Regions from separate parts of the Spinactinospora alkalitolerans genome, predicted to be linked through region 4. Evidence: predicted binding sites of a transcription regulator. Region 4 holds the regulator's gene; each other region holds the start of a gene.
What was found. The regulator LexA, encoded in region 4, represses DNA repair genes until DNA is damaged. The targets are predictions, from matches to a motif close to TCGAACANNTGTTCGA.
Positions count from the first base shown of each region.

Region 1: a site for LexA is predicted at 3,228-3,243, ahead of recA (recombinase RecA). Genes of this name have one in related genera too.
Region 2: a site for LexA is predicted at 3,827-3,842, ahead of HDA32_RS06850 (DUF6504 family protein). Genes of this name have one in related genera too.
Region 3: a site for LexA is predicted at 4,758-4,773, ahead of uvrA (excinuclease ABC subunit UvrA). Genes of this name have one in related genera too.

Region 1 is NZ_JACCCC010000001.1:4,728,640-4,735,687, forward strand. Features, by position in the region: gene rny (ribonuclease Y) at 1-977, opposite strand, end outside; gene recX (recombination regulator RecX) at 1,326-1,898, opposite strand; gene recA (recombinase RecA) at 1,891-3,015, opposite strand; gene HDA32_RS20985 (DUF3046 domain-containing protein) at 3,667-3,861, opposite strand; gene HDA32_RS20990 (GNAT family N-acetyltransferase) at 4,316-4,789, shown strand; gene HDA32_RS20995 (ROK family transcriptional regulator) at 4,814-6,034, opposite strand; gene HDA32_RS21000 (extracellular solute-binding protein) at 6,297-7,048, shown strand, end outside.
Region 2 is NZ_JACCCC010000001.1:1,531,572-1,538,619, reverse strand. Features, by position in the region: gene HDA32_RS06865 (VWA domain-containing protein) at 1-45, opposite strand, end outside; cobalamin riboswitch at 120-304, opposite strand; gene HDA32_RS06860 (amidase) at 524-1,942, shown strand; gene HDA32_RS06855 (APC family permease) at 2,056-3,468, shown strand; gene HDA32_RS06850 (DUF6504 family protein) at 3,481-3,741, opposite strand; gene HDA32_RS06845 (serine/threonine-protein kinase) at 4,114-6,348, shown strand; gene HDA32_RS06840 (quinone oxidoreductase family protein) at 6,428-7,048, shown strand, end outside.
Region 3 is NZ_JACCCC010000001.1:1,921,129-1,928,176, reverse strand. Features, by position in the region: gene HDA32_RS08575 (RDD family protein) at 65-784, opposite strand; gene HDA32_RS08570 (RDD family protein) at 855-1,397, opposite strand; gene uvrA (excinuclease ABC subunit UvrA) at 1,695-4,529, opposite strand; gene HDA32_RS08560 (TerC family protein) at 4,810-5,823, opposite strand; gene HDA32_RS08555 (glycosyltransferase family 4 protein) at 6,160-7,048, opposite strand, start outside.
Region 4 is NZ_JACCCC010000001.1:1,693,929-1,700,976, forward strand. Features, by position in the region: gene HDA32_RS07555 (hypothetical protein) at 447-1,205, shown strand; gene HDA32_RS07560 (hypothetical protein) at 1,337-2,170, shown strand; gene HDA32_RS07565 (alpha/beta hydrolase family protein) at 2,297-3,379, opposite strand; gene lexA (transcriptional repressor LexA) at 3,511-4,221, opposite strand; gene HDA32_RS31715 (LysM peptidoglycan-binding domain-containing protein) at 4,724-5,128, shown strand; gene nrdR (transcriptional regulator NrdR) at 5,539-5,994, shown strand; gene HDA32_RS07585 (vitamin B12-dependent ribonucleotide reductase) at 6,139-7,048, shown strand, end outside.

The sequences.
Region 1 (7,048 bases), 3.0 Mb from region 4:
TCGGGGTGTATATCGGTGATGCCGACGTCGACGAGGGCGTCCTCGCCCGCGCGCACGCACAACTGGTCGACCTCGGCCCGGCTGGCCTCGTGGACCTCCTCGATGCGGTGCGGGTGGATGCGCCCGTCCAGGACCAGCGTCTCCAGGGTCAGGCGGCCGACTTCGCGGCGCACCGGATCAAAACACGACAGCAGCACCGCCTCGGGGGTGTCGTCGATGATGAGGTTGACCCCGGTGACCGTCTCGAAGGCGCGGATGTTGCGGCCCTCGCGGCCGATGATGCGGCCCTTCATCTCGTCGCCGGGCAGGTGCACCACCGAGACCACCGACTCGGTGGTCTGCTCGGTCGCCAGGCGCTGGACGGCCAGGGTGATGATCTTGCGGGCCCGGGCGTCGCCGTTCTTGCGGGCGTCCTTCTCGATGTCGCGGACGATCAGCGCGGCCTCGCGCTTGGCCTGGTTCTCCACTTCGGCGACGAGCTCGGCCTTCGCCTCCTCGGCGCTGAGGGCCGCGGCGGCCTCCAGCACCGCGCGGCGCTGGTCGTCCAGGCGGGCGAGGTCCCGTTCGCGCTCGTCGAGGTGCTCCGAGCGCTCCTCGGCCCTCTCCCTGGCCTCGGTGAGCCGGCGGACCTCCTCGTCCAGCCGCTGCTCGCGCTCGGCGAGGCGGGACTCCCGCCGTTCCAGGTCCGTGCGCTGCTCGGCCAACTGGGCTCGGGCCGCGGCCTGCTCCTCCTCGGCCTCCGCACGCTGGTCGGCGACGCGTTCCTCCGCTGACCGGAGCTTCTCCGCCGCCTCGTTCTCGGCTGCGGAGCGAATGCGGTCGGCCTGCGCGCGGGCCTCGGCGAGTTCGTCCTGGAGGGCCCGCGAACGGCGCTCACGGGTGGCCAGGGCCGTCCGCAGGAGGAGGACGCCGGCGACGGCGAGCACGGCCACGAAGGCCAGCGCTCCCACGATCAGCGGGCCGGTCGCCCCGTCCATGGCCCCACCCCCAACCGTGCCTGCGGTCGCTAACCACTCCTCGTTCGTTTCGCGGCCGGCTTGCGAACGCGCATCCGTTGGTTGCCAGAAGCCACAGTCCTGCGCACGTCGGTGCGCACATCGTCCGCTGTGGATAGGGCTACCCGTCGCGCGCGGAGTTAACTCCTCACTGCCGTGAGGTTAGAGGGCGGTGGCCTGCGCGGGCAACCGGATCCGCCTCGGGAGGGGCCGGTTCCCCCTCGGCGCATACCACGCAAATACGCCATTACCAGGCACGCAGCGGCATTCGACCGCGATGGATCACCACTGGGTCACAAAATCGCCCCGGGTGTCCCCGCCGCGGACCGGTCAGTCGGGGTCGGGCTCGGGAAGCTCGACCTGGGCCCCTTCGGCCTCCAGCTCCTCCCGGACCAGGCGGTAGGCCAGGCCCGCGGAGTAGCCCTTGCGGGCGAGCATGCCCATGAGCCGACGGACGCGCACATCGGTGTCCTTGCCCCGGGTGGCGGCGAGCTTGCGGCGGACGAGACGGCGCGCCGCGGTCTCCTCCTGCTCGGGGCTGAGTTCGTCCACGGCGTCACGCACCGTCTCCTCCGCGACGCCGCGGTGCCGGAGTTCGGCCGCCAGTGCGCGCCGGCCGAGCCCGCGACCGGCGTGCCTGGAGTCGACCCAGGCCTCGGCGAACGCGGCGTCGTCGATGATCCCCGCATCGCTGAACCTGCCCAGCACGGATTCGGCGACGTCCTCGGGGATGTCCCGACGCCGCAGCGCCTGCGCGAGCTGGGCGCGGGTGCGCGGGGCCGAGGTGAGCAGCCGCAGGCAGACGCCGCGCGCCCTGGCCTCGGGATCGTCCTCCGACCGCGCGGCACTACCGGCCGGAGGAGCGTCTCGACCGTCGTCCTCGCTGAGCCGCGGATCAGCCATCCGCGGCCGGAACCGCCTTGCTCTTGGCGGTGCGCTTGATCGGGGCCGCCGGAGGCACGTCCTTGGCGGCCGCGGCCGCGGGCTCGGCCTCCGGTGCCACGCCGGAGGCGCTGTCGTCGCCGCCGGTGGGAACGCCCAGCTTGTCCTTGATCTTCTTCTCGATCTCGTTGGCCATGTCGGCGTTCTCGCGCAGGAAGTTGCGCGCGTTCTCCTTGCCCTGGCCGAGCTGGGTGCCCTCGTAGGTGTACCAGGCCCCGGACTTGCGCACGACCCCCTGCTCCACGCCGAGGTCGATCAGGCCGCCCTCGCGGCTGATGCCCACGCCGTAGAGGATGTCGAACTCCGCCTGCTTGAACGGCGGCGCGACCTTGTTCTTGACGACCTTCACCCGGGTGCGGTTGCCGACCGCGTCGGTGCCGTCCTTCAGCGTCTCGATGCGGCGGACGTCCAGCCGGACCGACGAGTAGAACTTCAGCGCCCGCCCACCGGTGGTGGTCTCGGGGGAGCCGAACATGACGCCGACCTTCTCGCGGAGCTGGTTGATGAAGATCGCCGTCGTCCCGGTCTGGTGCAGCGCGCTGGTGATCTTGCGCAGCGCCTGCGACATCAGACGGGCCTGCAGACCGACGTGGCTGTCGCCCATCTCGCCCTCGATCTCGGCCCGGGGCACCAGGGCCGCGACGGAGTCGATGACGATGACGGAGACCGCGCCGGAGCGGATCAGCATGTCGGTGATCTCCAGCGCCTGCTCACCGGTGTCGGGCTGGGACAGCAGGAGGTCGTCGGTGTCGACGCCGATCTTCTTGGCGTACTCGGGGTCGAGCGCGTGCTCGGCGTCGACGAAGGCCGCGATGCCGCCCAGCCGCTGGGCGCTGGCCACGGCGTGCAGTGCGACCGTGGTCTTGCCCGAGGACTCCGGACCGTAGATCTCCACGACCCGGCCGCGCGGGATGCCGCCGATGCCCAGTGCGACGTCCAGCGCGATGGCGCCGGTGGGAATCGACTCGATGGGTGGGCGGTCGTCATCGCCGAGGCGCATGACGGACCCCTTGCCGAATTGGCGCTCGATCTGCGCGAGCGCGGTTTCGAGAGCCTTCTCTCGGTCAGCAGCTGCCACGGGAAACCCCTGTTGGGTCGGTGCTTTCTTTTTCATGTCGAGGGCGACGCTACGCGGCCGTGGTGACAATTCGCGACGGCTCGCCTCACGTTGTGGACAACCGCTGGGCGGTCCTCCCGACCGGGTCCGGCGAATCCTCCGCCACGGTGGGCGTCTCGCGTTCTTCTCCGTGAACCGCATCACTGCCGACCCGGGTGCACCACCCAGCTTACCCGAACTTCTGTTCGATTCCACGGTATCGACCACACGATGTCGCGACGCCGACCCGACAGACCCGCCCCAACACACCGCCACCGGGAGGCCGAACGGGTCCACTGCAACGCCGACCCCACAGACCCGCCCCAACGCACCGCCGCGGGAAGGCCGAACGGGTCCACTGCAACGCCGACCCCACAGACCCGCCTCAACGCACCGCCGCGGGAAGGCCGAACGGGTCCACTGCAACGCCGACCCGACAGACCCGCCTCAACGCACCGCCGCGGGGAGGCCGAACGGGTCCACTGCAACGCCGACCCCACAGACCCGCCTCAACGCACCGCCGCGGGGAGGCCGAACGGGTCCACTGCAACGCCGACCCGACAGACCCGCCTCAACGCACCGCCGCGGGAAGGCCGAACGGGTCCACTGCAACGCCGACCCGACAGACCCGCCTCAACGCACCGCCGCGGGAAGGCCGAATGTATTGCAGACGGCCCTCCACACCTCCTTGGCGCTCACGCCGTCGGCCAGTGCCTGCCGCACGGTGCGCGACCCGAGGTCCTCGATCACGTAGTCCTGCGCGAGGCTCTCGGCGTAGGTCTCGCCGAACTGCTCGTGCATCCGCTGCCAGAAATGCGAAAGTCTCATCGCCTCCAGTATCGGCGCCGCCGCGACCGGTGTCACCTCAGACCGTCGATGGGAGGGCGGGGCTGTCTCCAGGCCCTGCCGGATCACTGGTGACCTGGTGGGGCTGTTGTCAGGCGTGAAGCGTCCGGCAACGCGCAAGGGCGCGGGATCCCGCTGCGCAGGTGCCCGGCCCTTCTGCGGCGGGCGGCCGGCGCCGACGGCGCGGCGCGCCCCTTCGCACCGTCGGCGCCGGCGCGCTGACGGCGGCCTTCCATGTCACCAGGGGTGAATGGAGGACTGCGACCACGGCTCCCAACCCCCATCAACGATCTCAGCGGCTCCGTCCCGTCCGGGTGGTCCGGTGGGGAAAACCGTTCGACAGCGCGGTCCGGAGCGGCGATCATCGCCGTGAACGCCGCCGTCTTCTTCTCCGGAGGTCGCGCACGTGTCCGAGTCCCGCGTCCCGGTCCGGCCGATGGTGCCCGCCGACCTGCCGCGCCTGGTGGAGGTGAGCACTGCGGCCGACACCCTGTTCGCCTCCGCGGGCCTGGAGCTGCCGCTCGACGACCCGCGCCCGATGCTCGCCCACGCCGACCGGGTCCTGGTCGCCGGCGACCCCGTCGCGGGTCTGGCCGCGCTGACGGAGCTGGACGGTGCCGCACATCTGGAGCAGTTGGCGGTGCACCCCGACCACGGCAGGCGCGGCATCGGCGCGGCCCTGCTGGAGGCGGCCTGCGCCGATGCCCGGGAGCGCGGGTATCGGGCGATCACGCTGACCACATTCAGGGACGTGGCCTTCAACGCCCCCTGGTACGCCCGGCGCGGCTTCGCCGAGCTCCCCGAGCCGGCCTGGGGGCCGCGGCTGCGCGCGCAGTGGGAGGCGGAGATCGACGCGGGCATCGCGGTGGCGCCGAGGATCGTGATGCGCCGCGGTCTGGCCGGCGGGTAGCGCCGCCGACCGCGTTCGCCCGCGCTACTCCACGGTGGAGGCGAACACCTCCTCCCTCGCCTTCTTCAGGGCGGCGAGGACCGCGCCGCGCAGGACCGGGTTGCCCTCGATCTCACTGATGCTGACCTCGGGCTCGTTGGGACCGATCCGGCCGGCGGCGCGGGCCACGCGCCGGGCGAGGTCGACTCCCCCGGCCCGGGGGGCCTCGCCTCCGAGCACCACCAGGCCCGGGTCCAGCACGACGCAGACCGAGGCGACGCCGCGCGCGATGCGCTCCGCGAGCTCCTGGAGGAACGCGTCGCCCTTCGGGCCGGCCTCTCGGGCCGCGGTGAGCACGCCGGCCACGTTCTCGCCGTCCAGTCCGTGCCCGGCCCCGAGCGCCAGGATCTCCCGGGCGCCGACGAGCGACTGGAAGCCGTGGGCCAGCGACGGCTTGCCGTAGGCGCTGCGCAGTGACTGGTACCCCCCTGGCAGCCCCACGTCGTCGGGCAGCGGGGCGCCGGGGACCGGCAGGTAGCCGATCTCCCCCGCGCCGCCGGAGCGGCCCCGGTGGATCCGGTCGCCGAGCATGATCGCCATGCCGACGCCGCCTCCGCCACCGCCGACCCACATCAGCACGAAGTCGGTGGCGTCCCTGGCCACGCCCTCCGTACGCTCGGCGAGGGCCGCGAGGTTGACGTCGTTCTCGATCGTCACGGAGCGCTTCAGGTCGGTGCGCAGCGACTCCAGGACGCCCTCGTGCCAGGAGTGCAGGTCGAAGGAGAAGCGCACGTCGCCGGTCCGGGGGTCCACCACGCCCGGAGTGCCGATGACGCAGGCCGTCAGCCGCCGCAGCGGCACTCCCGCGCTCTCCACGAGCTTCATGACCGCGGTGTGCACGACCGCGACCGGATCATCGGAGTCCGTGGGGTCGATCGAGACCTCCGTGACGATCGTGCCCGTGATGTCGGCGATCGCGGCGGTGACCTGGTTCGGCCCGACGTCCAGGGCGGCCACGTAGGCGCTGGAGGGGACCACCGCGTACAGCGCGGCGTTGGGGCCGCGGCCACCCGCCTGGGTGCCCACCACGTGCACCAGTTCTCGCTCTTCCAAGCGGGAGAGCAGTTGGGAGGCCGTCACCTTGGACAGCCCCGTTGCCTCTCCGAGTTGGGTACGCGTCAGTGGCCCCGACGACAGCAGCAACTCCAGGGCCGCTCGATCGTTGAGTTGTCGGAGCAACCGAGGAGTTCCCGGGCGTCGAGACATAACCGTGACACCTCCTTCTCTATTTATTAGGAAACTTTCCTGTTAGTTTAGCGGCCAACCCGCAGGAGGAAAGACCGCGGAGGTCTCCCTGATGCGCACCGGCACCCGCCGGTCAGGGCGAACCAACAGCACAGTGCCATCCCAGCACACACCCCGCACCGACGACGAAGCCCGCACAGCGTTCGTAGCCGACCGAGATGCTTCGGGGGCGTCATCTTCGACGCACGCCGCGCGCGTGGCGACTCGTGAAGGGAGATACCAGATGAAATTCGCGAAGGTCGCGGCAGCATCGTCGATGCTGCTCATGGCAGCCGCGTGTGGCGGCGGAGGCGGCGGAGCCGACGGTGGAACCGACGGCGCTCCGGAGTCGATCGAGGTCTGGCGCATGGGTGACGCCAGCGAGCCGCAGAACGAGTTCATGGACTCGGTCACCGCCGAGTTCCAGGAGGAGTACCCCGACACCGAGGTCAACGTCAGCTGGATCCCCTGGGGCGAGTTCTCGCAGCGCTTCCAGACCGCCATGGTCAGCGACGGGCCCGATGTGGTCGAGATCGGCAACGACCAGGTGCAGACCTGGGCCAACGCCGGAGCGCTCTACGACGTCGCCGAGTACGCCGACGCGTGGGAGAACAAGGACGACTTCCTCGAGGGCGCCTACGCCAACGGCACCTTCGACGGCGCCCAGTACAGCGTTCCGTGGTACAGCGGCGTGCGCGCCCTGTGGTACAGGACCGACTGGCTGGAGGAGCTCGGCCACGAGCCCCCGGAGAACTGGGACGAACTCGTCGAGGTCGCCGAGGCCATCGAGGAGGAGAAGGACGCGGTCGGCTTCGCCGCCCCGACCGACTTCGTCAACGGCATCGCCAGCTTCGTCTGGGGCGCCGGAGGGGAGTTCGCCGCCCAGGAGGGCGAGGAGTGGGACGGCCGGCTCGACTCACCGGAGACCCAGGAGGCGCTGGAGTTCTACGCGGGCCTGACCACGGACGGCATCTCGCCCGAGGCCTGCATCGGACT
Region 2 (7,048 bases), 160 kb from region 4:
GGGCGAGACGGCGTTGAGCAGCAGCGCGAGCTTGAGGTCGGCCATCCCGACGACCGCACTGAAGGGGTAGCGGACAGCGCTCACGGGGGTCCTTTCCTTCCGGGTCTCCACGCCCGTACGGTTGGGTCGCGGTGCCGGGCAGTCTCCTGGCTCCCAGATCGCCGCTCCTCCGCGGCCTTCCCACCGGCGTCGCCGGCAGTGGCGCTGATCGCGGGTTCACTCCCTGGTCACAGTGGCGGGACCGTCCCGGATTCGCACCGGGTTCCTGCCATGGGCACCGCGTCCCAGCATGACACACCGGTCGGGACGGGCCGCCCGCCCGGGTGGACTCGCCGATACCTGTGAGCGAGGACGGCCTCCTGTCCGTACCTCCCTTCGGTCGGTACCTTGCCCTGGAACCATGGAGATGGACGAGAGTTGCCCAACCGGGCCGCGGGAATCGGCAAGATACCCCCTGGTCCGGGTCGAGCCGGTCCGGCTGTCATGGAATGCGGACCGCCCGATCGCACCTGCAGGAGCGCCCATGCACGAGGAGATCACCTACCGCTCGGCCCGGGAGCTGGCGCGGATGCTGCGCGCCCGGGAGGTGTCGGCCCGCGAGGTGGTCGGGGCGCACCTGGACCGGATCGCGGCGGTCAACCCCGCGGTCAACGCGGTGGTGACGGTGTGCGCGGAGCGGGCGATGGCCGAGGCCGCCGCCGCCGACGAGCGCCTGGCCTCCGGCGCCGGGGTCGGCCCGCTGCACGGCCTGCCGATCGCGCACAAGGACACCCACGAGACCGCGGGCGTGCGCACCACGTTCGGCTCGCCGGTCTTCGCCGACCACGTGCCCGAACGCGACGAGCTGATCGTGGAGCGGATGCGCGCCGCGGGGGCCATCACGATCGGCAAGACCAACGTGCCGGAGTTCGCGGCCGGATCGCACACCTTCAACCCGATCTTCGGGACCACCCGCAACCCCTACGACACCGCCAAGTCGGCCGGCGGCAGCAGCGGCGGGGCCGCCGCCGCGCTCGCCGCGGGGATGCACCCGCTCGCCGACGGCTCCGACATGGGCGGCTCCCTGCGCAACCCCGCCTCCTTCAACAACGTCGTAGGCCTGCGCCCCACCCCCGGGCGAGTGCCCACCCATCCGGCCCCGCTGGGCTGGTCCACGCTGTCGGTGCAGGGCCCGCTGGCGCGCGACACCGCCGACGCCGCCCTGCTGCTGTCGGTGCTGGCCGGTCCCGACCCGCGCAGCCCGATCGCGGTGGCCGAGCCGGGCGCCGGCTTCGCCGAACCGCTGGAACGCGACCTGAGCGGGCTGCGCGTGGCCTGGACCCCGGACCTCGGCGGCGCCTTCACCTGCGAACGGACCGTGCTCGACGCGCTCGCCCCGCAACTGAGGACGTTCGAGGGACTGGGCTGCCGGGTGGAGGAGGCCGCCCCGGACCTCAGCGGGGCCGACGAGGTGTTCCGGACGCTGCGCGCGTGGCTGTTCGAGAGCAACTTCGGCCCGCTGCTCGACGCCGACCCGGGCCGGCTCAAGGCCAGCGTCGTCTGGAACATCGAGGAGGGGCGCAAGCTCAGCGGGGCCGACCTCGCCCGCGCCGAGCGGCTGCACACCGCGCTCTTCCACCGCGTGCGGGAGTTCTTCGAGCGCTACGACGTGCTGCTGCTGCCGGTCAGCCAGGTCGCGCCGTTCGACGCGTCGCAGGAGTTCCCCACCGACATCGACGGCGAGGTGCAGGAGACCTACCTGGACTGGATGCGCTCGGCCTACTGCATCTCGGTCACCGGCAGCCCCGCGCTGTCGGTCCCGGCCGGATTCACCCCGGCGGGGCTGCCGGTGGGCCTGCAGATCGTCGGCCCGCACCTGGCCGAGCGCCGCGTCCTGGAGGTCGGGCACGCCTTCGAGCAGGCCACCGGCTTCGGCCTGCACCGCCCGCCGCTGGATCGCTGAGTTCCGCGGAGGCCGGGTGGGCCCGACACGCCGCGATATAGGGCGCGGGGGTATTCCATTTCGGCGCCCCAGGGGCAACGCTGGCCACACGTACGGTGACAGGAGGGACGCCCATGAACACGCGAAGCGAAGGGTTCATCCGGGTCCTGGGCCGGGGCGACGTCCTCGCCCTCGCCTTCGGTGCGATGATCGGTTTCGGCTGGGTCGTGCTCACCGGTGAGTTCCTCGACAGCGCCGGAAGCCTCGGCGCCGCGCTGGCCTTCGTCATCGGCGGCACGATCGTCGCCCTCGTCGGTCTCACCTACGCCGAACTGGTGTCGGCCATGCCGCGGGCGGGCGGCGAGCACAACTACGCCCTGCGCGGCCTCGGCGCGCACGGCGGTTTCGTCGCCTCCTGGGGCATCGTGCTGGGCTACCTCAGCGTCGTGGCCTTCGAGGCCGTGGCGCTGCCCGAGACCGTCCTCTACCTCTTCCCCGACATGCAGGCCGGCCGGCTGTGGTCGGTCGCAGGCTACGACGTCTACGCCTCGTGGGCCGCGGTCGGCATCGTGGCCGCGATCGTCATCACCGCGCTGAACTACGTCGGCATCCGCCCGGCCAGCGTCTTCCAGGTCATCGCCGTGCTGTTCCTGCTGGCGGTCGGGGCGACGCTGCTGCTCGGCGCGTTCGTCGGCGGCTCGACCGAGAACATGCGCCCGCTGTTCTCCGGCGGCGCGACCGGGCTCATCGCGGTGCTGGTGGCGACGCCGTTCCTGTTCGTCGGCTTCGACGTGATCCCCCAGTCGGCCGAGGAGATCAGGCTGCCCTACCGGCAGGTCGGCAAGCTGCTGATCCTCTCGGTCGTCTGCGCCAGCGCGTGGTACATCCTGATCATGCTGACGGTCGGCTCGGCCCTGTCGCGCGAGGGGCTGCTGGACGCCCAGCTCGCCTCCGCCGACGGCATGGCCGCGCTGTGGGACAGCCGGACCATGGGCACCGTCCTCATCCTCGGCGGCATCACGGGCATCCTCACGAGCTGGAACGCCTTCCTCATCGGGGCCAGCCGGCTGCTGTACGCGATGGCGGTGTCGGGCATGGTGCCGCGCTGGTTCGGCCGACTGCACCCGAAGTACAAGACGCCGGCCAACGCCCTGCTGTTCATCGGCGGGCTGTCGGTGCTCGCCCCGCTGTTCGGCGACCAGATGCTGACGTGGCTGGTCAACGCGGGAGGCATCAACATCGTCATCGCCTACATCATGGTGGCGACGTCGTTCCTGGCGCTGCGCCGCCGCGAGCCGGGGATGGCGCGCCCCTTCCGGGTCCCGGCCGGCACCGCCGTGGGCGTGCTCGCCCTGGTGCTGAGCCTGGGCCTGGCCGTGCTCTACCTGCCGGGCATGCCGGCCGCGCTGGCCTGGCCCTACGAGTGGCTCATCGTCGGCGGATGGTGGGTGCTGGGCGCGGTCTTCCTGTGGCGGCTGCCGCGCGTCGCCGCGGGCGCGGACGCCGAGGAGCGCCTCCTCACCGCGATCGCCCGCCGCGGGGGTTGACCCCCGCGCCGCTCACCTGTGCGTCCGGGAGAGCAGCCACTGCTCTCCCACCGAGTCGTAGCGGAGCTCGTAGACGTCGGCGCCGGGTTCGGGGCCGACCTGCACGCGCCAGAAGCGGCGCCGGGGCCGGCCGCTCCCGGCCTCGGGCGAGAAGTCCGAGCGCACGGTGACCCAGTGGTCCAGAATGCGCCGCACCACGTAGATCCGCCCCTCCCACATGAAGCGGACCGGTCTGCCGTCCTGCTCCCACACCGTGATCGGCGTGCCGTACATCCGCCCCACCAGCTCCCCTCATGAGACACGCGCCACCGAGGGCGCGCGGACCGGCTTTCGTCTGCGGGGAAGAGCAGACCTCTATTCGAACATCTGTTCCAACCCTATCGAAGATCGTCACCGCCCGGAAGCGTGTGAGCCGCCGCCGTGGCCGGATTCCGACCGGATTCCGACCGCGCGGCACCGGGTCCGGACGGCCGCCGGCGGTTCGCGGTGCGGCGCGTGCGCGTGGTTGACTCGTCTGCACACGAACGAGATTCCGATCGGCGCCGCGCCCCCGCCCCCTTACGCGGTCCGGGCCGCTGGGACCGCGTCCGGGGCTCGATACGCTATGAGGCGCGAATCACGCGATCCACAAAGGAATTCACCACTGTGACGTCAAACGGGCACGAGCGCGCCAAACCCCTCCGTACGGGTGATCCGCACGAACTGGGCGGGTACCGCATCGTCGGCCGTCTCGGCCGGGGCGGCATGGGCACGGTCTACCTCGCCAAGGACGAGGCCGACCGCTCGGTCGCGGTGAAACTCATCCATCCCGACCTCAGCGACGACGAGGCCTTCCGCCGCCGGTTCGCCCGTGAGGTGGAGTCAGCCCGCAGCGTGGCCCGCTTCTCCACCGCCGCGGTCATCGACGCCCGGCTCGAAGGCGACCCCCTCTTCATCGTCTCCGAGTACGTCGCAGGGCCCAACCTGGCCGAGGCCATCGCGGCCGACGGCACCATGTACGGCGGCACCCTGGACAGCCTGGCCATGGGCGTCGCGGCGGCGCTGACCGCGATCCACGGCGCCGGGGTCATCCACCGCGACCTCAAGCCGGCCAACGTGCTGCTGTCCTCCGTGGGCCCGAAGGTGATCGACTTCGGCATCGCGCGCGCCATGGACGACGACAGCGCCGTGACCCGCTCCAGCCAGCTCATGGGCACGCCGGCCTACCTCGCGCCCGAGCTCATCGAGGGCCGCGACATCACCGCGGCCTCCGACATCTTCTCCTGGGGCTGCCTGGTCGTCTTCGCCGGAACCGGCAAGGCCCCGTTCGACGCGCCGACCGTGCCGGCGGTGCTGCACCAGATCGTCTCCATGGCGCCCAACATGGAGGGCCTCGACCCCACGCTGCGGGAACTGGTCACGCAGGCGCTGGACAAGGATCCGGCCAACCGCCCCACCGCCCAGCAGCTGCTGAACCGGCTGATCGGCCAGGAGGATCCCAGCAGGGCGGTGATCGACCAGACGGTGGTGCGCTCCTGGACCCCGCCCTCCACCACGCGGCCGACCGGGATCGCCGCCGCCGGTGCCGCGGGAGCGGCCGCCGCCGCGGCGGCGGCCTCCGACGACCCCGCCGCGACCCCGCCGAACGGCGGAGAGGACGGCATCGCGACGGAGAACCTGTCGCAGCAGGCGACGGCCGCCATGCCGCCGGACGGTCCCGGGACCGCCGCCTCCCCCGCCACCCGGCCCTACGACCAGCCCTCGCCGCCGACCGGCGTCGCCTCCCACCCGCCGCAGCCCTCGGGCCCCCAGCAGCCCCCCTATGGTCCGCCTGGTCCGCCCTCCGGGCCGCAGCAGTCCGGCTTCGGCCCGCCGCCGGTGCAGCAGGGGCCCTACGGCCACGGGCAGCCCGGACAGCCCTCGTTCGGCTCCGGCCCCCAGCAGCCCCCGCTCGGACCGCCCTCCGGCCCGCAGAGTCCCTACGGCGGCCCTCCCGGCCCCGGGGCGCCGCCTCCCGGCGCCTCGGCGTCCGGCCCGGCCGGCGGGGGCCGGGGCAGGGTCAGGCTGAGGACGGTCGGCATCGCCGCGGGCGCCGTGGCCCTGGTCGCCGCGGCCGCGCTGGTCGCGGTGCAGGTATTCGGCGATCCGTCCTTCCCCGAGGGCACCCTGGTCTACGGCGAGGACTTCACCAGCGCCGAGACCGCCTGGGGGGACGAGTACGACAAGGAGTTCGAGGACGACTCCTCCTCCGGCCACGTCGACCAGCAGTTCGCGCTGCGGGCCACACAGGACGACCCCTCCTGGCAGAGCTACGCGCCCTTCACCGGGGGCACCCCCGAGCAGGCCTCCGTCAGCGTCGACATCACGGTCCAGAGCGGCCCGCCGTACGCGCAGGCGGGTCTGTTCTGCTCCGGCACCTCCGAGGAGGTGGACTACGAGAACGTCTACTCGCAGTACGAGGCGCTGGTGCGCCTCGACGGGTCGGGGGCCGTCATCCGCCGCAACGCCGGCCAGAACGGCTCGTCCACGATGAGCACCGTCGACTCCGTGCCCGGGTTCGTCGACACTGGGGAGAGCCGTTCGGCGGGGATCTCCGAAGGGGACCACGCCGCAGTGGACTACGCCGCGGGAGACGGCTCCACGGAGGGCTCCGAGCCGACCAACCGGCTGCAGATGACCTGCGAGCGGGATCAGGAGGCCGAAACGGTCACGATCCGGCTGTGGGCGGACGGCGAGTTCATCACCGAGGCCGTCGACGAGAACCCGCTGGAGCACGGCGCCACCGGACTGCTGATCCGGCGCGAGGGCGGGGGCAGCGGCGGCGACGCGGTCGTCTACTTCGACGACTACCAGCTCAGCGACATCGGGGAGCCCGGGACCCCTCAGCAGACCGGGGAATAGCCGGACGGCCGTCCGCCGCTGAAGCGGGCGTCATCGAACACGGGCACCGGCCCGGCGGTTACGGACAAGGAGCACCCGCATGCGCGCCATCGTCATCGAGGAGACCGGCGGACCCGAGGTCATGCAGATGGCCGAGGTCTCCGACCTCGAACCAGGCCCTGGGCAGGTGGTCGTCGACGTCGAGGCCCGGGGCGTCAACTTCATCGAGATCTACCAGCGCTCCGGCGCCTACGCCGTGCCGACCCCGTTCACCCCGGGTGTCGAGGGCGCCGGCACGGTGAGCGCCGTCGGCGAGGGCGTCACCGCCGTCTCCGCGGGGCAGCGGGCCGGCTGGGTGATGCTGCCCGGCTCCTACGCCGAGCGCGCGGTCGTCCCGGCCGACCGCGTCGTCCCGATCCCCGACGGCGTCACCTCCGAGCAGGCCGCGGCCGTGCTGCTGCAGGGGATGACGGCGCACTACCTGACCCACTCCACCCACCCGGTGCAGCCGGGCGACACCGTGCTGGTGCACGCGGCGGCCGGGGGCACCGGCCTGCTCATCACCCAGCTCGCGAAGCTGCGGGGCGCCAGGGTCATCGGCACCGTGTCCACCGAGGCCAAGGAGCGGATCGCCCGCGAGGCCGGCGCCGACGAGATCATCCGCTACACCGAGACCGACGTCGCCGAGGCGGTGCGGTCGCTGACCGGCGGCGCCGGGGTG
Region 3 (7,048 bases), 230 kb from region 4:
CCGATGTCCGGCCAAATCGCGGTGCACCGGCGCGGCCGGGGTGGCGTCGGCCGCCCCGGCCGGGTCAGTCGGCGCGGAGCACGACGGTGCGGGCGATCTTGTCGTGGATCCCCTGCCGGTGCGGCCGGTCCCACAGGGGCCACAGGCAGAAGAAGACGAGACCGGCCAGGCTCAGCAGCACCTGGACCACGAAATGGGCCCAGACGAAGAGGTACAGGACGTTGAAGACCGCGGCCCTGGCCAGCACCGCGGCGATCGGGATCTCGCCCGGGCGGCCCGAACCCCCGATGGCCGCCACCCGGATCCGCATCACCTGCTTGCCGAGGGTGCGGCCCCACACCGTCACGCAGACGGCGTCGTAGGCGCCGACGAGCAGGAACCAGGTGATGCTGTAGATGATCCAGAAGCCCCGTTCGACCGAGGAGCTCGACGCCCCGAGGAGCGCGTCCGTGCCGGCCCAGAGCAGGCCGGCGATGAGTCCCAGCACCGTCGCCGGAATCAGCAGGGCCCCTGCGTCGATGAGCCGGGCGACCGCCCGCTGCCACCACTCCGCCGGCGCGGGCGAGGAGGGCCGCCCCGGCCCGCCGTCCGGCGCGGGCCCGGCGTAGGGGGACCGGTAGGGCGGCACGAAGGTGCCGGTGCCGCCGGCCTCGGGCGGCGGCTGGTAGGGCGGCGGCCGGTGGCCGACCCCGCCCGCGCGGGTGGATCCGGGATCGCCGCCGACGGAAGGCCCGCTGTACCGGGGAACGCCTCCACCGTCGTTCCAGGGCGGGGGGTGGCTCATGAACGCACGGACCTCCTACGGGACCGGGAAGAGGGAACGGGGCGCCGCGCCTGCGCGCTCATGGCGTGCCCTATGACGGTACCGAGCGTGCACGCCCGGTCACCACCACGGTACCGGCGAAGCCGTCGTGCAGGCCGCGGTGCGAGGACCGGTCCAGGACGGCCGAGACCACCGCGAACACCGACAGCACCAGGGCGAGCAGCCCCAGCACGGGGACGTAGTTGAACAGCACCGACGCGTACAGCACGCCGGAGCGCTTGACCAGCGCGAAAGGGCCGGGCCGCCCGCCCGCCGGGTCCGCGCCGCCGCCGTGCGCGGCGACGGACAGGCCGAAGAGGCGCTTGCCGGGCGTCCCGCCGTGCAGCATCGTGAACCCGACCTCGTAGGCCAGGTAGACGGCGAACGTCACCGCCGACAGTGCGATGCCGACCGGCAGGGACAGCCCGGTCGGCGTCCACCCGCCGGGCAGGGCCCGCACGGCCGCGCTCGCCACGAGCGCGGCGATGCCGGCCAGGATGACCAGGTCGACCAGCCTCGCCGCGAACCGCGCTCCGAGCGGCGCCGGCCGGAGGGCGCCGAGAGGGGCGCTGCGCCCCGCGCGGGCGTGGTCCATGCGTCCTCGTTTCCGACGGAGGTGGGGTACTGCGGTGCTGCCACCACCTTAGACCGGCCGCGCGCGAACGCCGACGCCCGCGGGGACGGGCCCGGCCGAGCGCGCTCCAGAGGCGATGCCGTGAAGTCGAGGTTCGCCGGACCGATGCCGACCGGTGTCCACAGGTCTCCCTGTACTCGAACAAGGCCGCAAAGGCTGCGGTCGGCCTGCCTCCCGCAGACTCCGGCCAAAGGGAGCAGCGGACCCGCAACGCCCCTCGGCAAATACCGCGCAGCGCCTGACCGAGCAGCATTGGCTCTAGAGGATCTTGCGCAGGAACTGGCCCGTGTAGCTCTCGTCGATGTCGGCGACCTCCTCGGGCGTGCCCGTGGCCACGACCGTGCCGCCGCCCGAACCGCCCTCGGGACCCATGTCGATGACGTAGTCGGCGGTCTTGATGACGTCGAGGTTGTGCTCGATGACGATGACCGTGTTGCCGTTGTCCACCAGCCGCCCCAGCACCCCGAGCAGCTTCTCGATGTCGGCGAAGTGCAGGCCGGTGGTGGGCTCGTCCAGCACGTAGACGGTGCGGCCGGTGGAGCGGCGCTGCAGTTCCGATGCGAGCTTGACCCGCTGGGCCTCGCCGCCGGACAGCGTCGTGGCGGGCTGGCCGAGCCGCACGTAGCCGAGTCCGACGTCGTTGAGCGTCTGCATGTGGCGCCGGATCGCGGAGATCGGCTCGAAGAACTCCAGCGCCTCCTCGATCGGCATGTCCAGGACGTCGGCGATGGTCTTGCCCTTGTAGTGGACGTCCAGCGTCTCGCGGTTGTACCGGGCGCCGTGGCAGACCTCGCACGGGACGTAGACGTCGGGCAGGAACTGCATCTCGATCCTGATCGTGCCGTCGCCCGCGCACGCCTCGCAGCGCCCGCCCTTGACGTTGAACGAGAACCGGCCCGGCTGGTAGCCGCGCACCTTCGCCTCGGCGGTCTGGGCGAACAGCTTGCGGATGTGGTCGAACACACCGGTGTAGGTGGCGGGGTTGGACCGCGGAGTGCGGCCGATCGGGCTCTGGTCGACGTGCACGACCTTGTCGAGCTGGTTCATCCCGTTGACGCGGACGTGCCGGCCGGGAACCGAGCGCGCGCCGTGCAGCTCCTTGGCCAGCGCCTTGTACAGGATCTCGTTGACCAGCGTGGACTTGCCGGAGCCGGAGACACCGGTGACCGCGGTGAACACGCCGAGCGGGAACGCGACGTCGAGGCCGTGCAGGTTGTTCTCGCGTGCGCCCCTCACCACGACCTCGCGCCCCTTGGTCAGCGGCCGACGCTCCTCGGGGACCTTGATGACGCGCCGGCCGGCCAGGTAGTCGCCGGTGTTGGAGTCGGTGCTGGCCAGCAGTTCCGAGACCGGGCCCGACACCACGACGTCGCCGCCGTGCTCGCCGGCGCCCGGGCCGATGTCGACCACCCAGTCGGCGGCGCGGATCGTGTCCTCGTCGTGCTCGACGACGATGAGCGTGTTGCCGATGTCGCGCAGCCGCTCCAGCGTCTCCAGCAGGCGGAAGTTGTCGCGCTGGTGCAGTCCGATCGACGGCTCGTCGAGCACGTAGAGCACGCCGACCAGCCCCGAGCCGATCTGGGTGGCCAGCCGGATGCGCTGGGCCTCGCCGCCGGACAGCGATCCGGCCGGGCGTTCGAGGTTGAGGTAGTCGAGGCCGACGTCGAGCAGGAAGCCCAGCCGCGCGTTGATCTCCTTGAGCACCTGGGCCGCGATGACCTGGTCGCGCTCCGACAGCTCCAGCCCGCCGAGGAACTCCGCGCACTCGCTGAGCGGCAGGGCGCTGACCTCGGCGATGGAGCGCCCGCCCACGGTGACGGCCAGCACGACCGGCTTGAGCCGGGCGCCCTCGCAGACCGGGCAGGGCACGACCCGCATGAACCCTTCGAGGCGCTCGCGGCTGAGGTCGCTCTCGCTCTCGGAGTGCCGGCGCCGCACCCACGGGATGACGCCCTCGAAGTCGGTGTAGTAGGAGCGGGTGCGGCCGTAGCGGTTGCGGTAGCGCACGTGCACCTGGGTGTCGTGGCCCTGCAGCAGCGCCCGCTGCGCCTTCTTGGGCAGCTTCTCCCACGGGGTGTCGAGGTCGAAGCCGAGCGCGTCGCCGACCGCCTGCATCAGGCGGCCGAAGTACTCGCTGGCGTGTCCGCCCGACCACGGCGCGATCGCCCCTTCGGCGAGCGTCTTGGCGGGGTCGGGGACGAGGAGTTCGGGGTCGACCTCCATGCGGGTGCCCAGGCCGCTGCATTCGGGGCAGGCGCCGTAGGGGGAGTTGAAGGAGAAGGAGCGCGGCTCCATCTCCTCGAACGACAGGTCGTCATAGGGGCAGAACAGGTGCTCGGAGTAGACCCGCTCGCGCTCGGAGTCGTCCTCGGGGAGGTCGACGAAGTCCAGCAGGATCGTGCCGCCGGCCAGCTGCAGGGCGGTCTCCACCGAGTCGGTCAGCCGCTTCTTGGCCGACTCCTTCACCGTGAGCCGGTCGACCACCACGGCGATGTCGTGCTTCTCGTACTTCTTGAGGGCGGGCACCTCGTCCAGCCGCACGGCCGCGCCGTCGACCCTGGCCCGGGTGAAGCCCTTGGTCTGCAGGTCCTTGAAGAGCTCGACGTACTCGCCCTTGCGTCCGCGCACGACCGGGGCGAGCACCTGGAACCGGGTGCCCTCCTTCAGCTCCAGCACCCGGTCGACGATCTGCTGCGGGGTCTGGCGGGCGATCAGCCGGCCGCACTCGGGGCAGTGCGGCCGTCCGATGCGGGCCCACAGCAGCCGCAGGTAGTCGTAGACCTCGGTGATGGTGCCGACGGTGGAGCGCGGGTTGCGGCTGGTGGACTTCTGGTCGATGGAGACGGCCGGGGACAGTCCCTCGATGAAGTCGACGTCGGGCTTGTCCATCTGGCCGAGGAACTGCCGGGCGTAGGCCGAGAGGGACTCGACGTAGCGGCGCTGGCCCTCGGCGAAGATGGTGTCGAAGGCCAGCGACGACTTTCCCGACCCGGAGAGTCCGGTGAACACGATCATCGCGTCGCGCGGGAGGTCCAGCGAGACGTTCTTGAGGTTGTGTTCCCGGGCGCCCCGGATCACCAGCTGTTCGGCCATGCTCCCATCAACCCCTTCGGCATCGGCACCACGCGGTGAGGGCGTGCCGGACCCCGGCTCCTGGCTGCCGCGCAAGGTGTGGCCTGCACCGACGGCCATGGGGACGGATACCGCGCTTGGGCCGTCGTGCGGCGCTCGGCCTCTAACAGTAACGACTCGAAGCGCCGGAAACTTCCGCCTCCGGCGCGCGAAGCGCCCGCCGGGAACCCGGCGGACGCTTCACTATAACCGAACAGCCGTTCGAGGAGAGGGTCGTCCGGGAATCCGGACGGCCCGCTCTTCAGAAGGGGGCGCCGGGGCCGGTCTTCTCCCCCGTCGGCTCCTTCTTCCCGCCGCCCTTGGACCTCAGCAGGCTCGCGACGATGGTGACGGTCATCACACCCAGGATCACGGTCAGGGACAGGCCGATACCGATCTCGGGCACGTGCACGCCGTTCTCGTGCAGCGCGTGCAGGATCATCTTGACGCCGATGAACACCATGATGGCGGCCAGGCCCCAGCTGATGAAGGCCAGCCGGTCCATCAGCCCGGCCAGCAGGAAGTACAGCTGCCGCAGGCCCAGCAGGGCGAAGGCGTTGGCGGTGAAGACGATGTAGGGGTCCTGGGTGAGGCCGAAGATCGCCGGGATCGAGTCGACCGCGAACACCAGGTCGGTGACGCCGATGGCGACGATGACCATGAGCATCGGGGTGACGTGGCGGCGGCCGTTCTGCTTCACCGTCAGGTGCGCGCCGTGGTAGTCGTCGGTGACCGGCCAGACCTTGCGGACCATCCGCACCGCGAAGCTGTCGGTGTAGTCCTGATCCTCCTCGTCCTTCTTGAGGTGGTCGCGGACGATCTTGATCGCCGTGTAGATGAGGAACGCGCCGAACAGGTAGAAGACCTCGCTCCAGGCGTTGATCGCCTGGGCGCCGATGACGATGAAGAAGCCGCGCATGACGAGCGCGATCACGATGCCGACCAGCAGGACCTCGTGCTGGTACTTCTTGGGCACCGCGAAGCTGCCCATGATCAGGTAGAAGACGAAGAGGTTGTCGACGCTGAGGCTCTTCTCGGTGACGAAGCCCGCGAAGTACTCGCCCGCGATGGTCGCGCCGGCGAAGTACCAGACGCCGAAGCCGAAGACGATCGCGATACCGATGTAGAAGGCCGCCCACCACGCGGCCTGCTTCATGCCGAATTCCTTCGGCCCGGACTTCTTGCTCCAGGGGTGGTCGACGATCGCCAGGTCCAGGGCCAGGATCACGACCATCGCGCCGATCGTGACAAGCCAGACCCACATGGGGACATCCATACGGATTCTCCTCCGGTTGCGGTGCCCGCCTGTGAAGTACGGGCATGGGTGCTACCGGAGGTCTCTCCCGCCCATGGCACGGCCACGGGCCGACGGCACCGGGTTCGCCTCGTTGCGATCCGTGATGACGACACCGCCGCGGAAGGGATACTCCCCTCACTCACTGATTGTTCTGACCGATCAACGTGGAATCATGCGGATGGGTTCCCGCCGATTGAAAGGCCGGGTCTCATCATGCCATCCCGGCCGTGCGCGGGACACCGCCCGGAAGGCCTCTTCTTGTGCACCCCGGGTGTGGGTCTTGTCACCGCGGGGACGGCCCGGCCGCGCGGGCCTTCAGGAGACCGCGCCGTTGCGGGCGGCGAGCCTGCGGTACAGGCTCAGCACCTGCTCGACGGTGTCGTCCTCGGTCGGCAGCGTCTCGGCCATGAGCGCGGCCTGCGTGCGCAGCCGTCCGGCCGTGGCGGGCTCGTCCAGGACCCGGCCGACCGCATCGGCGAGCGCGGACGCGTCCCCCGCGGGCACCAGCAGGCCGGCGTCGCGCACCACATCGGGCACCCCGCCCACCCTGGTCGCCACGATGGGCAGCCTGGCCCGCAGCGCCTCCTGGAGCACCAGCGGCTGGCCCTCCCACACGCTGGGCAGCACGAACGCGTCGGCTGCGGCGAGCAGGTCGGGGACGTCGGTGCGGCGGCCGAGCAGCCGCACCGGCAGGCCGCCCTCGGCGATGCGGGCGGCGAGGTCGGCTTCGAGCGGCCCGTCCCCCGCGATGGCCACGAAGGGCGCCGGATCGCGGCGCGCCCAGAGCGCGGCGGCCTCCAGCAGCGTCGGCAGCCCTTTCTGCTCGGCGAGCCTGGCCACCACCAGCAGCAGCGGACGGTCCTGCGCCACGCCCAGCTCGGAGCGGACCTCGGCGGCGGCGCGGTCCGGCGGCGGCATCGCCGGAGCCGGCACCAGGGCGCGCTCCACGGCCTTGGCGCCCCGCAGACGCATCCGCTCGACCAGGTCGCCCGAGACGCCGAGCACGAGGTCGGCGCGGCGCGCGACGACGCGTTCCAGCACGGGGAAGGCCAGGCCCAGCGGGCCCGAGACCGCGGGCGGGGCGTTGTGCAGCGTGACGATGAGCGGGGAGGCCTGGGCCAGCGCGCACAGCGCGCCGGCGCGGATGCCGTGGGCGTGCACGACGTCGACGCCGGCGAGCATGCGGCGCAGCTTCCCGATCGCC
Region 4 (7,048 bases):
TGCACGGCGGAGATCCCGCGGCCTTTCGCGTCGCCAGACGCTGCGCGCCGACAACAGCCCCATCAGGCTCGCAGAGGTCAGGCAGGGCCTGGAAGCAGTCCCGCCCTCTTCCATCAGCGATCGAGGGGCCGGTCGTACCCGTGCACCGGACGGCGCAGCGCCTCGCCGGTGGCGAGCGCGACGGATTTTCGGTTCCCGCCTCTTCGCCGTGGAACCCCTCTTCTTCCGACTGCGTCGTAACCATGTCGATTCCGGCGGGGTCGGATGCCGGAATCGGCCGCGTCCGTTCCATCGGAGCCGTCAGGACCCCGTGAGGACCGCGGATCCGGAACGCGCGGTGTCGATCAGGTAACCGCCGCCCGTTTTGTGCCGGGATGGGGGTGGCCGACCAGTAACGTGGATCTGCTGATCAGCCTGACCTTCGGTGCAGGAAAGGGGACTCGCCGATGGCCCAGCCACCCTACGGGGGGCCGCCGCCGGGACCGTCCGGCGGGCCGCCCGGCCCGCCGGGTCCGCCCGGTCCGCAGGGCCCGGCCCGGCCGACCGGCTTCGGGCCGTCCCCGGTCCCGGCCGACGCAGACCCCTACCTGGGAGAGGCACCCAAGAGCAGACGGGGGTGCGCGATCGCCGCACTCGTGAGCCTGGTCATCGCGGTCCTGCTGCTGGGCGGCGGGGGCGTCGGCACGTTCGTGTGGCTCAACGGCGACGGCGGCGACTTCGACGCGGCCCCCGACTGCTCCGCAGGGGAGGGGGAGGCGCTGGCGAGGCTCGTCACCGACTACGAGGCCGACCTCGACGAACGGATCGATACAAGGGAGCAGCAGTGGTGGGAGGGCAGGCAGTGCCACTGGACGACGACCGCCGCCACCTCTGGTCTGCCGGCCAGTGCGAGCCTGGTCTTCATCCGCAACGGCAACCGCCTGGGTGTCGGCGGCGAGGCCGAGGCCGAGGCCGACCTGGACAGGGAGGTCGGGAGCAGTCCCGCCACACCGCTGTCCGGCCTCGGGGACGAGGCCGTGGCCTGGTACGACGATCAGAACCTGCTCGGCTGTGTCGGGGTCCGGATGTCCAACCTGTTCATCTCGACCTGCTACGAGGCGGCCACGAACTACAGCGGCACGGAGCCGGTCACCGAGGAGGAGGCCAAGACGGGCGCGGAGGATTTCGCGCGCGAAGTGGTCGATACCATCGGCGCCGGCGCCTGACCACCGCCCCCGTGCGTGAACCGGTGGGTGCCCGGCACGGCACCGGCCACGCGGCCTCTCGTGGTCCGGCTCGGCGACACCGCCGCCCGCGGCCCGCAAACGTCATCCCATAGCAAAACGAGGAACAGCACATGGCTCAGCCACCTTATGGCGGCCCCCCGCAGGGGCCTTACGGTTCCCAGCCCCCCGGACCGGGAGGTCCTCAGGGGCCGCCACCGCCGCCCGGACCGGGCGGCCCCCAGGGGCCCTACGGCCCCAACCCCTACCTGTCGTCCCCCCAGCCGCGCAAGAGCAACGGCTGCGCCATCGCCGCCATCATCGGCGTCGTGATCGTGGTCGTCCTGGCCATCGCGATCGTCGGGGTCGTCTTCCTGGCCTCGGGCGACGACTCCGGGGGCACGGAGACGGGCGGGGGCGGCAGCGCCGGCGGCTCCGGCGACTCCGGGAACTCGCAGGACGCCGGCCCCTCCTACTACACGACGCTGCCCGACTGCTCGATCGGTGAGGGCGCGTCGCTGTCCACGCTGGTCCCCGACTACCAGCGGTCCACCGACGAGGCGATGGACACCGGCGGTCAGGACTGGTGGGACGGCCGGGAGTGCGCCTGGCAGACGGGTTCGGGCCACACCGGGATGCCGGCGTTCGGCTACCTGCAGATCATGCGCAATGACGACCGCTCGGGCGTCAGCGGGGCCGAGGAGACCGAGACCGACCTGGAGACGGCCAGCGAGGGCTACGCCACGACGCCGGTCGACGGCCTGGGCGACGAAGCTCAGGCCTGGTACGACACCGAGGGCAAGCTCGGCTGCGTGGGCGTGCGGATGTCCAACATGTACTTCACCTCGTGCTACGACCAGGCGACCGACTACGCCTTCGAGGAGTCCGTCCCCGAGCAGGAGGCGATCGACGGGGCCGAGGACCTGGCACGTGAGGCCGCCGACGCGATCGCGACCGGCGGTTACTAGGAGGACCGGGAAGGACTGACGGACCGCGGCCGCGGCGTCCTCGGACGCCGCGGCCGCCGCGCTTTCCCGGCCCGTGACGCCGGTGCCGCCGGGCGCGGGGAACCCCTCAGGCGGGCGGAGAAGCCCTCAGAGTGCTCGGTCCAGGAAGTCGGTGACCGCCGGTGCGGCGTCGGGCGAGAACGGCCGGTCCGCGTCCAGCACGGGTGCGCCGGGGGAGTCGTCGTGGATCCGGAAGACGTGGTCGGCGTCGGGAAGGTCCACCCGCGACCCGTCGTCCAGACCGGTCATGAGCCGGTCCACCTCCTCGTCGACGACCTGGGAGTCGGCCGTCCCCCACAGCACGAGCGTGCTGACCCGCGCCGGCAGCTCCTCGGCGAGGCGCACCGGGTCCATGGCATCGATCTCGCGCAGGAACGGTTCGGTGCTCGGACCGAAGAGCGGGGCCAGTTCGGGGGCGAGGTCCTCGGGCACCGGCTCGTCGGCACGGATCCGGCTGATGGCGTAGCGGGTGTCGGACAGCAGGGCCGTGGCGCGCTCGGCGTCGAGCGCCCCCGCGCTCTCGCCGGTGCGCACCTGCTCGGTGAGCTGCCGGTCGAGGATGTCCAGGTAGCGGTCGCCCACCGGTGCGGCCAGGATCAGCGCCTTGGGCGGGTGGTCCGCCACGACCCGCGGGGCGCGCAGCGCGAACAGGCTGCCCTCGCTGTGGCCGAGCACGAGCAGTCTGGAGGGGTCCACCTCGGGCTGGGCGAGCAGCTCCGCGTAGGCGGCGGCCATCTCGTCCTCGAACACCCCGTAGCCGACCGGGTCGTCCTCCTCGCGCGAGGCCGTTCCGGTCTCCCCGGAGCCGAGCTTGTCGTAGCGCAGCGAGGCGACTCCGGCATCGGCCAGGACCCGGGCGAAGTTGGCGTTGGTGTCGGCGTCCGGCCGCGCGTCGCTGTTGCCGTTCCGGTCGGTCGGTCCGCTCCCGGAGATGATCAGCGCGGCGGGGATCGAGCCCTCGGCGCCGTCGGGGACGGCGAAGGTGCCGTACAGGGTGTCGGGCCCGCTCTCGAAGCTCACCTCGCGCTCCGCCGCGGCGATATCGGAGGGCGCGGCTCCGGCCTCGTCGGGGTCGTCGGAGGGAGCGCAGGCGACGGAGAGCAGCAGGGCGCCGCCGGTCGCGAGGACGCCGAGCGCGCGCGTCGAAACGGGGTGGGGCGGAGAGGCCATGCCCCCTACCGTATGCCGCTTTCGTTCCACGGGGATCGGCGGCGCCGCGGTAACCATTGAGTCGCAGAACGGTGAAAGGGCCCGTGATCCGGGTGCGGATCACGGGCCCGTGCCAAATCGAGGCCGACTCGTTACACCTTGCGCATGACCGCGACCACCTTGCCCAGGATGGTGGCCTCGTCGCCGTTGATGGGCGCGTAGGCGCTGTTGCGGGGGAGCAGCCAGACGTGGTCGTCCTCGCGCTTGAACGCCTTGACCGTCGCCTCGTCGCCGAGCAGCGCGGCGACGATGTCGCCGTTGTTGGCGTCGGGCTGCTGCCGCACGACGACCAGGTCGCCGTCGGTGATGGCGGCGTCGATCATCGAGTCGCCGACGACGTTGAGCATGAAGAGCCGGCCCTCGCCGACGATCTGCCGGGGCAGCGTCAGCACATCCTCGACCGCCTCCTCGGCGAGGACCGGACCGCCCGCGGCGATCCGCCCGACGACCGGGACGTCGGCCGCGCGGGTGACGTCGGCGGCCCGGTGCTCGTCGCCGAGTCCGTCCCAGGAGCGCACCGGAGGCTGTCCGGGAATGCGAATTTCGACCGCCCGTGGGCGATTCTGGTCGCGGTGGAGGTAGCCCTTGCGTTGCAACACCTTCAGTTGGTGCGCGACACTGGAGGGGCTGGACAGTCCCACCGCATCGCCGATCTCTCGGATGGACGGTGGGTACCCGCGTTGCCGTACGTAACGGTGGATGACGTTCAGGACGCTCTGCTGGCGGGCCGTGAGTTTCGGGGCCGAGTCCGGCGGGGTCGCAGAGGCCTGGGCGTCTGTGGCCGTGGCGGCGGACCGGAGCACGCTGACGGATCTGTCGTCCGCGTGAGGTTCCCGTGTTCCGTGGTTCTCCTCCGGCACGTCCGGCCTCCTCGGCGGTCGGTGTTCTCGGTGTGGGCTGTCAGCGGTCGTCGTCCGTGGTCGTGTAACGACGGTGTATCGAAGCGGCGTCGCATGAGCGACGGCGCCGGTATACCGCAGTGAAACATGTCCAACATTAGTGCTTGGGCAAGGCAATATCAAACAAACGTTCGAGATGGTGCTGAAAAATCCGGCGGGATGCGGTAATAATCGAACGTTAGTTCTAATGGACTGGCGTTCGAAGGTGAGGACGATGCCTGAACCGGCTCTGCAGCTCCCCTCCGACTCCGAATCCGGCGGACCCGTCGCCGGACCCGCGCGGAAGCGGGCTCCGCGCGCTCGGCGGCGAAAGCCGCGGGGTGCGCTCACCCCGGCGGAGCGCCCCGCGTACCATCGCGACGTCTACGACTGGTCCCTGGAGATCCCCGAATGGCTAGGAGAACCCGTGAGCGCTGAGAGTGGTGGCGGCGTGGCCGTCATGGCCCCGGGAGCGCTCACGGAGCTTCCCGACCTCCATTCGTTCGAACCGATCCGGCACGGCGCCAGGCTGACCAGGCGCGGGCGGGTGGTGCTCATCTCCACCCTGGCCGCCGTCACCACCGCGGGCTTCGCCGTGCTGATCCTGGTCGCCGTGGCCCTGGGCGCCTCGCCCGCCGGAGCCTCCGCCGATTCGCTCATGCTGCCGCCCCCGGAGACGATCGTCGTCAGGGACGGCGACACGCTCTGGGGAATCGCCGAGCAGGTGCGGCCCGACGACGACCCCCGCCGGACCGTGCACGAGATCGTCGAGATCAACGACCTGACCAGCACCACGCTCGAACCCGGCCAGAAGCTCGAACTGCCCTCCTGACCGCCGTCGGCAGCACCGCCCGACGGGCGCCGGTGCCCGCCGGCCCTCCGGCCGGTGACGCCGGCGCAGTGGCGTCGGGCACGCCGATCGGCGCGGCTTCTCACACCGTCCGCGCGCGACACGCCCGGATCGGTTCCCGTTATCCCCGCGGTGACCTGAGAATTTGTCTCGGAACCCCTCCCACCGGTTTGCGCCCGCCCGGCAACGGTCATAAGTTGACCACAACATCTTGTGCTTACTTGGGGGCGAGCCGCCCACAAATTGTGCTTAAGTAGGTACCTGATCTCTTCGGGGCCTTCGCCTCGGAGGGGACGAGAGCGCCCGCAGGGCTGCCCGCCGCCGGTGAGCACGGGCCGCCCGCGCGTGCGCGGGGAGATGATCGATGTGGATCTGGGGGGAGGCGTGCCGGCATGCACTGCCCGTTCTGCCGTCATCCTGATACCCGGGTGATCGACAGCCGCTCCACCGACGACGGCGTCGCGATACGCCGCCGCCGTTCGTGCCCGGAGTGCGAGCGCCGCTTCACCACCCAGGAGACCGTGCTGCTCATGGTGGCCAAGCGGTCCGGTGTCACCGAGCCCTTCTCGCGCACCAAGATCATCGCCGGAGTGCGCCGGGCCTGCCAGGGACGCCCGGTCAACGAGGACGCGCTGGCCCTGCTCGGCCAGCGGGTGGAGGAGGCGGTCCGCGGACGCGGTGCGGCCGAGGTCCCCGCGCACGAGATCGGGCTGGCCATCCTGGGACCGCTGCGTGAGCTCGACGAGGTCGCCTACCTCCGCTTCGCGTCGGTGTACCGGAGCTTTGAGTCCCTGGAGGACTTCGAGAACGAGATCGTCGGCCTGCGGGCCGACCGGTCCTCGTCGTAGCGGCCGGCGCGGTGCCGCCGACGTGCGGCGCCGGCGAAGGCGCTGAACATGCGGATCAGACGTAGCGCGAAGAGGGCCGCCCGACCCGGGGCGGTCGATCGTGCGGTGGCGTGAATTGGGTATGGCGAGAACAGGGGGAGCGAAATGACGGAGACGGACAGCCGGGGCGGCTCGTCGACTCGCAAGGGCAGGCAGGCCCAGCGCAAGGGACTGAAGATGCAGCGCATCTTCACCTCACCCGGTGTACACCCCTATGACGAGGTCGAGTGGGAGCGCCGCGACGTCGTCATGACGAACTGGCGGGACGGCTCGGTCAACTTCGAGCAGCGCGGAGTGGAGTTCCCCGCCGCGTGGTCGATGAACGCCACCCAGATCGTCGCGAGCAAGTACTTCCGGGGCGCGGTGGGCACCCCGGAGCGCGAGTGGAGCCTCAAGCAGCTCGTCGACCGGGTGGCGGGCAAGTACACCGCCACCGGCAGGGAGAACGGCTACTTCGCCTCCGACGACGACGCCGAGATCTTCGACCACGAGCTGAAGCACGCGCTGGTCCACCAGCTCTTCAGCTTCAACTCCCCGGTGTGGTTCAACGTCGGCACGGCCTCGAAGCAGCAGGTCTCGGCGTGCCAGCCCTATGACGCGCTGGTGAGTACCCCGCAGGGACTCGTTCCCATCGGTGAGCTCGTCGAGTCCGACACGGTCGGCGCCAAGGTCTATGACGCGTCCGGCGTGACGCGGATTCTGGCGACGAAGGCCAACGGGATCAAGAACGTCCTGCGCCTGCACACCAAAGCGGGATACACGCTGGACGTGACAGCGGACCACCTCGTCTGGAAGGCCACCGGCGAACACAGCGGGAAGTTCGTGCCCGCGGGACATCTGACAGCGGGCGACCAACTGCAGTGGCACCGACGTGATTCGTTCGGTGAAGCGGAGATCACCACCGCGGAGATCTCCGAGGCGGCGCTGGCGGGCTGGCTGCAGTCAGACGGTTTCGTCGGTCAGTACGAAGGAACGAACCGTTCGCTGACGATCGAGGCGATGACGGTCACCCAGG